Regions from separate parts of the Candidatus Clostridium eludens genome, predicted to be linked through region 2. Evidence: riboswitches for the same ligand, from Rfam matches in the RefSeq annotation. Region 2 holds a riboswitch; the other holds the start of a gene.
The links. Region 2 has a riboswitch for cyclic di-GMP ahead of ACJDU8_RS01370 (hypothetical protein). Riboswitches for the same ligand answer to the same signal wherever they lie in the genome.

Region 1: linked by a shared signal. The riboswitch ahead of ACJDU8_RS07675 (prepilin peptidase) and the one ahead of ACJDU8_RS01370 (hypothetical protein) in region 2 are both predicted to bind cyclic di-GMP.

What each region holds. Positions count from the first base shown of each region.
Region 1 is NZ_JBJHZX010000009.1:33,044-36,813, forward strand. Features, by position in the region: gene ACJDU8_RS07670 (sensor domain-containing protein) at 1-1,506, opposite strand, end outside; cyclic di-GMP riboswitch class II at 1,861-1,947, shown strand; gene ACJDU8_RS07675 (prepilin peptidase) at 2,002-2,754, shown strand; gene ACJDU8_RS07680 (prepilin-type N-terminal cleavage/methylation domain-containing protein) at 2,872-3,390, shown strand; gene ACJDU8_RS07685 (GspE/PulE family protein) at 3,471-3,770, shown strand, end outside.
Region 2 is NZ_JBJHZX010000001.1:284,750-288,519, reverse strand. Features, by position in the region: gene ACJDU8_RS01380 (glycyl radical protein) at 1-226, shown strand, start outside; gene ACJDU8_RS01375 (glycyl-radical enzyme activating protein) at 296-1,201, shown strand; cyclic di-GMP riboswitch class I at 1,449-1,538, shown strand; gene ACJDU8_RS01370 (hypothetical protein) at 1,644-1,976, shown strand; gene ACJDU8_RS01365 (3-oxoacyl-[acyl-carrier-protein] synthase III C-terminal domain-containing protein) at 2,036-3,022, shown strand; gene ACJDU8_RS01360 (ABC transporter permease) at 3,119-3,770, opposite strand, start outside.

The sequences.
Region 1 (3,770 bases), on a different contig from region 2:
TTTTATTACAGCTTTATTCTTCTTACTTTCAATGTTATCAATAAAGGATTTATCAATTTTTAATGTATTAACTGGCAGAGTAGTTAAATAGTTTAAGGAAGAATATCCCGTACCAAAATCATCTATGGCAACCTTAACTCCTTTTTCTAAGAGTTGGTTTAGAGCTTTAATTTTACAGGTAAATAAATCTATCAGTGTACCTTCTGTTATCTCAATTTCAAGTAAGGAAGGTGAAATCTTGTTTTTCTCATATATACTGATGAGTTTGCTCACAAAATCACTTTTTTTCAACTGAATAGGAGAAATATTTACTGATATGGTTTTAAATTCATAATTCTTCAATTGTAATTGGCGAATTACCTTGCATACTGAATTTAAAACCCATTCACCTATTTCTACAATACTTCCTGTGCTTTCTGATATTGGTATGAATTCCGCAGGGGAAACAGATCCAAGTCTACTGTTTTGCCACCTTAACAGGGATTCAAATCCTATTACTTTATTTTTTGTAGCATCTATTTGTGGCTGATAGAGTATATAGAATTCATCATTTTCAACTGCGGTTTTAAGCTCCTGTTCAATAACGAGTTTTCTGCAATATGAATGAAACAATTCTCGCTGAAAAAAAGTAACAGTGTTTTTACCATTGATTTTTGATTGAAATATGGCCAGATCTGCATATTTATACAATTCTGTTACATCATTACTGTCATTTGGAAATATAGTAATACCCATGCTTGCAGTTATATATATTTGTTTTTCTTTAACTTCAAAAGGTTCTTTAAGATAATTGATTATTTTAATACAAAGTTTTTTTAATTCTTTATAGGAAGTAAACTTATTGATGAGTATTATAAATTCATCGCCTCCCAGGCGGTATAGGGTTCCAGAATCTTTTATACACATGGTCACTAGCTGTGAGAAAATTACCAATAATAGATCTCCGTAGTCATGACCAAAAGTGTCGTTAATTAATTTAAAATCATCAATATCTATAAATATTAGTGCACCATTTTCATAATTGCTTAAGGCTGTTTTAAGGGTATTTTTAAATAAGATTCTATTAGGAAGTCCTGTTAAAGAATCATAATAGGCAGAATGATTAATATAGTCCTCCAGCCTTTTCTCTTCTGTAATATCACTTATTGAGCCGGATAATAAGAACATTTTATGGTCAGAATTTTTAGTAGCCGCACCTTTAACAAGTAATGATTTAATATGATTTTCCTTAGTTAAAATTCTAAATTCACTTCTATAGCTTACTGTATTGCCCTTAATAAAAAAAGTTAAATCATTTTTGGCGCTGAGCTTATCTTCTTCAACAACAGTTTTCTCCATAAAATCAAATAAGCTTTTAAAATATTCTACACTGTATCCTGTCATATGAACAAAATTTTCAGAAAAAAACATATGGTACTTTTTTAAATTCCATTCCCAAAGTACTATGTTGGCTCCATTTAAAGCCCTTGTATACATTTGTTCCCTGTTTTTATCATAAATCCTCATAGTAACCTCCTGGTTTATAAAATCTAAAGGTTAGTATATTAAATGTTAAGTTTAAATTAAATTTAGGATTAAAGTGTTAAAAATAATTTTTTAATTAGTTAATATAATAGAAATTGAGGTTGTTTTCAAGTAATTAATGTAAGTTATTTTATAGAAATTAATTGAAGTTTACCTGTAGAAATTTGAGTAGATTTAAATAAATATTATAAAAATACTGTATAATAAAATGTCATATTTTGCAACCATAATTTTAGATTTCCAGGTATATTTTGAATTAAATATTTTGAATAATTTGTAAACAATTTATTAACTAAAACTTGTTGAAATTAAGAAAATTTTATGGTAGGATTAAACAAATGATAGGGAAGCGATGAAATACACACTTTAATCTGGGCATCCTTGTGTGTGTTGGAGTTAGTGATGCAACCGGCCCTGTATTCATAAATAATTTTTATGAATACAGGGTTTTGTTTTTTAAAAAATGGAGAGTAAATTATGGTTATTTATTATGGTGTTGTTATTTTTATTTTGGGAACTATAATGGGAAGTTTTTTGAATGTGTGCATATACAGAATACCAAAAGGTGAATCTGTTGTTTATCCACCCTCCCATTGTACAAATTGCAATAAGGAAATTAAAGCTTATGATTTAATTCCTGTAATAAGTTACATAATTTTAAGGGGAAAATGTAGACATTGTGAAAAAAAAATATCCTTAAGGTATCCTATGTTGGAATTTATAACAGGTTTGTTGTATTTGCTTACTTATATTAAGTTTGGAATAGGGGTAAATCTTATAAAATATATAGTATTTATAAGTATTATGATTGTGGTGGGAATGATAGATTTTGATACTACAGATGTCTATTTTAAGACTACAGGAACAGGTATTATTGCAGGCATAATATTTTTAGGAATATATCTTTACATGGGACTGCCTATAAAAACCTATATTTATGGAGGTATGTTAGGAGGAGGACTTTTAACATTAATTATCCTTATAACAAAAGGAGGTATGGGCTGGGGAGATGCAGAGATTTCACTGGTATGTGGTTTGTTTTTAGGACTTAAGTATACAGTATTGATGATATTTTTAGCCCTTGTTATAGGAGCGGTGGTAGGGGTAGCACTTATTTTGTCAGGGAAGAAGTCAAAAAAAGATTATATTCCCTTTGGTCCATTTATTGTTATAGCTTCTGTGGTTACAGTGTTTTTTGGACAAAGTATTTTAAATTGGTACTTATTTTAGATATTAAAAGATGTTTTATTAGGAGGTGATGGAAAAATACATAATTAACAACTTGCCATGCTTGAATCTACACAGAAAATCTGCTGTTTAATTTTAATGAAGAAAGGATGGAGTTTTATGGAAATGATAAAAAAGAAAAAAGGTTTCACGCTTATTGAACTTATGATAGTTCTTGCTATTATTGCTATACTGGCTGTGGTATTGATACCTAAATCACAAATATTTAAGAACAATTCTAAAAATGCAGGGGTAATTACCAATGTAAATACCGTAAGAGCATATTTGGAAACGAAAGTTACTAATACTAGCGGAATAAATGCTTATTTAACTACTGCAGATTTAACATCGGCATTTGCTGGTGCTTTTAACACAGGTAGTAGTTCAACTGACAAATTGATTAATCCATTTACTAATATAAGTGGAGCTGGTATAGGTTATGCATATGAAATTATATCTGCACCTACTACTGATTCGTCTATTAGTAGTGCTACTACTGAAGCAAATGTGAAAGCTGACGCAGGATCGTCGTTTACTGGCAAAAAGGGTGAAGTTATTGTGGTTGTGTATAGTAATGGTTATGGGGTAGTAGGAATAGACAGTGGTGAAAGTGCAACACAAGCATTTATAGTCCAATAGGAAAAAGTATAAAGAACATGATTTTCCATGTTCTTTATATAATTGTGATACAGTTTTATTGAATAGAAAGGAGTAGATTCATGTCAAAAGTAAAAAAACGTTTGGGAGAAATCCTAGTAGATGCAGGAGTTATAACGGAAAAAATACTACAAAGAGCCCTTATTTTACAGAAAGACACAGGTGAAAAGCTTGGTGAAATACTTGTAAGTAAGGGCTTTATTACTAATGAGCAGATAGTACATGCCATAAAACAGCAGCTGGGAATACCTTTAATAAATTTAGATAATATTAATGTAAGGCAGGATATTATAGATATTATACCAGTAAGTATTGCAAAGAAATATGAAGCTATTCCTATAGATATTATGAATGGTTTTTTA
Region 2 (3,770 bases):
GGGACAAAGTAACTTGGGAGCAATGATTCAAGCTTTCTTTTCTCTAGGAGCATTCCATGTTCAGTTTAATACCATATCCACTGAAACAATGCTTAAAGCTCAAGATAATCCTGAGGACTATAAAGATTTGTTAGTTAGAGTTGCAGGATACAGTACACAATTTGTTAATTTATCCAGGTCAATGCAAGATGCAATTATTGCAAGAACAGTTCATGAAAATTATTAGAATTACAATAAAGACATAGTTTTAAGCTGTGTCCCTTTCTAATATTTCATTTTGAGCAAGGAGGAATTTATGAATAGTATAAGTGGGTACTTTATGGAACCTCAGAATTTTTCTGTTAATGATGGGAATGGAATCAGAACGATTATTTTTTTTGCTGGCTGTCCTCTTAGATGCCAATGGTGTTCCAATCCAGAAAGTTGTACAGATTCTAACAAGATTGCATACCATGAAAAGACCTGCATAGGATGTGGAAGGTGTGTTCAAGTATGTCCACATGGAGTAAGTATAAATTTAAACCAGATTGTTCAACGAAAAAAATGCAAATCTTGCGGACTTTGCACAGAGGTATGTCCAACTAATAGTAGAAAAAATTTGATTTATCACTATAATAGTGAACAGATATTAAAAGTAATAGAAAAACAAAGAGTATTTTATAGATATTCAAAGGGTGGAGTTACCTTTTCTGGAGGTGAAGCAACCCTGCAAATAGACATGTTGAGAGAACTTGTAAATAAACTCTATGATAAATCTGTAGATTTAGCTATTGAAACTTCTGGCTACTTTCAATTTGACAACGTGAAAGATATATTGGAAAAATTAAATTTAATATTTATAGATATAAAGCATATGGATAATGATAAACATAGATTCCATACAGGAGTTGGCAATGGAAGGATATTAGAGAATATATCAAGACTTAAAGAATTAAAAGTACCTGTGGTAGTTCGCATACCAGTAATTGATGGAGTAAATTCAAGTATAGAGAATATTAGAAAAACTGCTAAATTTGTTAAAGTTAATATAGATAAATCAAAGTTAGAGCTATTACCATATCACTTATTTGGAAATAGTAAATATGAAGTCCTTGGGTTAAAAAAGCCCTCCAAACAGTTTAAAACTCCATCGAAGGAAGACTTAAGAGAGTTATATAAAATAGTTAAAAATGAGGGTGTTGAGGTAGTAAGTTATAAGTAGGATTAAAGAAGTTATTTGGGTGTGCAGTAGTGCTTATCTCTCACAGTGAATAATATGGCAGTATTAGCTAATTACCCCATTGGAATAAAAAAATTTATAATATGCATACAGATAATATCTTGAGAAAATTGCTTGCCACTTCTAATATTTCTTTTTACAAATCTACAAAAAATGAAAAATTAAGGTAAACTTTATATATTATTCTTGAAAATTGTAAAATTTAGATGTAAAATTATGAATAAATATATATTGACAATGGCACACTTATCGAAAGGTAAGGTCGCAAAGCTATGGGTCTAAAGAAAATTTATTTTTCTATGATTGCCAGGTTGCCAAAATTATAATTATAAGAATTAATATATTATGTTTACATTTTGGTGCCTATAGCTATATAGGCACCTTTTAATTTTTAAATAAATGAAAGGATAGGTGTATTAAAGATATGAAAAAACATGAGATGGCTTTGAATAAGGCCAAAAAAGAGTTCAATGTAAAAATATGGGGTATGTATGAAGCAAGTGATGCTAAGAGTTTCATTGAGGAATTTAAAAAAATAGTATCAACTATACAAACTGCTGATTATATTTTGTGTTTTGATTCCCAAGAATTAAAAGTTTCTACTCGAGATATGGTGCCAATGCTGGAAAGTTGTTTTAAAATGTATAAAGATTTAAATTTTAAGAAAGTTATAATGAAAGCGGGAAATAATGCAACTTTAAAAATGCAGTTAACAAGAATAGGTAGAAATGTAGGGCTTAATGTTGAAGTAATTTAACAACTTACATATGAAGGTTTAGATTGAATTTTATCATTTATTATTCAAGGAGGCTAACAATGGGCGTAAAATTAAGTTGTATTGATATTTGTCATGGTTCTAAGGTTGTTTCAAATGATTTTTATTTAAAGCACTTTGAGAAGCAAGGCAAAAACGTAGAGCATTTGTTAATAGATATAATGGGTAGAGATAAAAGATTTATGTTTGATGATAATGAGACAACTCTATCTTTAGCGTTAAAAGTATCAAAATCTGCATTAGCTAAGGCCAACTTCACAGGTAATGATATAGACATAATAATATATTCTTCTATATTATCGGAATATATTTCACCATCTATGGCAATTTTGTTACATAAGGAGTTAAATGCGGGAAGAAATGTAATGTGTTTTGATATGAATGCTAATTGTGCTGGTATGACTGTTGCTTTAGAATGTGCCTCAAATTATTTGATGACATCAAATCGAGCAAAAAAAGCTCTAATTGTTGGTTGTGATGATTTGAATTCTTTACTTGATCCCAATAATGAACTTTGTTATGGTAATTATGGACATGCTGCTTGTGCAATAGTTTTGGAGAAGGTAAGTGAGGATTGCGGGGTATTGGATACAGAGTATTATATAAATACAGAAGAGAGTGAGAATGCTATGTGTCCAAGTTCAGGATTTTCCAGTTTCTTTAAATCACGAGATGTAGATGAATTTTATTTGAAGTGGATTCCATTTGATGGAGGGGCTTGCGTTTACCCTGCCGTGGACATTATAACCAGCATGTTAAACCAGAAAGGGTTAACCAAAGATAATGTTAGTATGTTTTGTTTTTCACAGTTTGCATTTGTAAATATAAAGACTATAAGAGAACTTATGGACATAGATGAAGACAAGAGTATTTATATAGGTGATAAGTATGGATATACTAGTACAAGCAGTCCTTTTATAGCATTATATGAAGCTATAGAACAAGGCAAAGTTAAAAGAGGAGATTATATAGTATTTTGGACTATTGGCACAGGATCTGAAAGTATAGTAATGCTTTATAAATATTAAGGCATTCAAAAATTTTGATCAAGCTATTCTAAGGCTCAGGTGGAGTTTGCTCATAAGGAATGTCTTTCTTCATCTGAACCTTAGAAAAATTTGATATTAGTCCAATGTTTTGCTGAATTTAACCATTGTTAAGCCTACAATAATAACAATTGATATACTTAAGGATAATATAGGACCTATAATATATGATACACCTACGCCTTTTACTATTATTGCTCTTAGAATTTGCAGAAAATAGGTTAGCGGCAAAGCACAGCTTATAAGATAGATTATTTTAGGCATGGCCTCTCTTGGGAACATAAATCCTGACAGAAGTACACTGGGGAGTAAAAGTGCTAGAGAAGCCTGCATTGCCTGCAGCTGGGTTTTGGCCACAGTGGAGATAAGCATACCTATAGCCAGGGAGCATATGAGAAATAAAGTTCCAAGTGTTATAAAAAGTGCCACACTTCCCTTTACCACTATACCAAATAATAAATTTCCAAGAATCAATACAGTTATCATATTGAGAAAGCCAATTATTGTGTAGGGTATCAATTTTCCCACTACAAGTTCAAAGGAACTAATGGGTGTCATAATAAGCTGCTCCATGGTTCCCTTCTCTCTTTCCCTTACCATTGCAAAAGAAGTTAATATAACAGTAATATTTTGAAGGATGAGTCCCATAACACCGGGTACATTAAACTTACTGCTTTCCAATGTAGGATTGTATAGTACAAGAGGCTTTATGCTTGTCCCTATGCTTGAG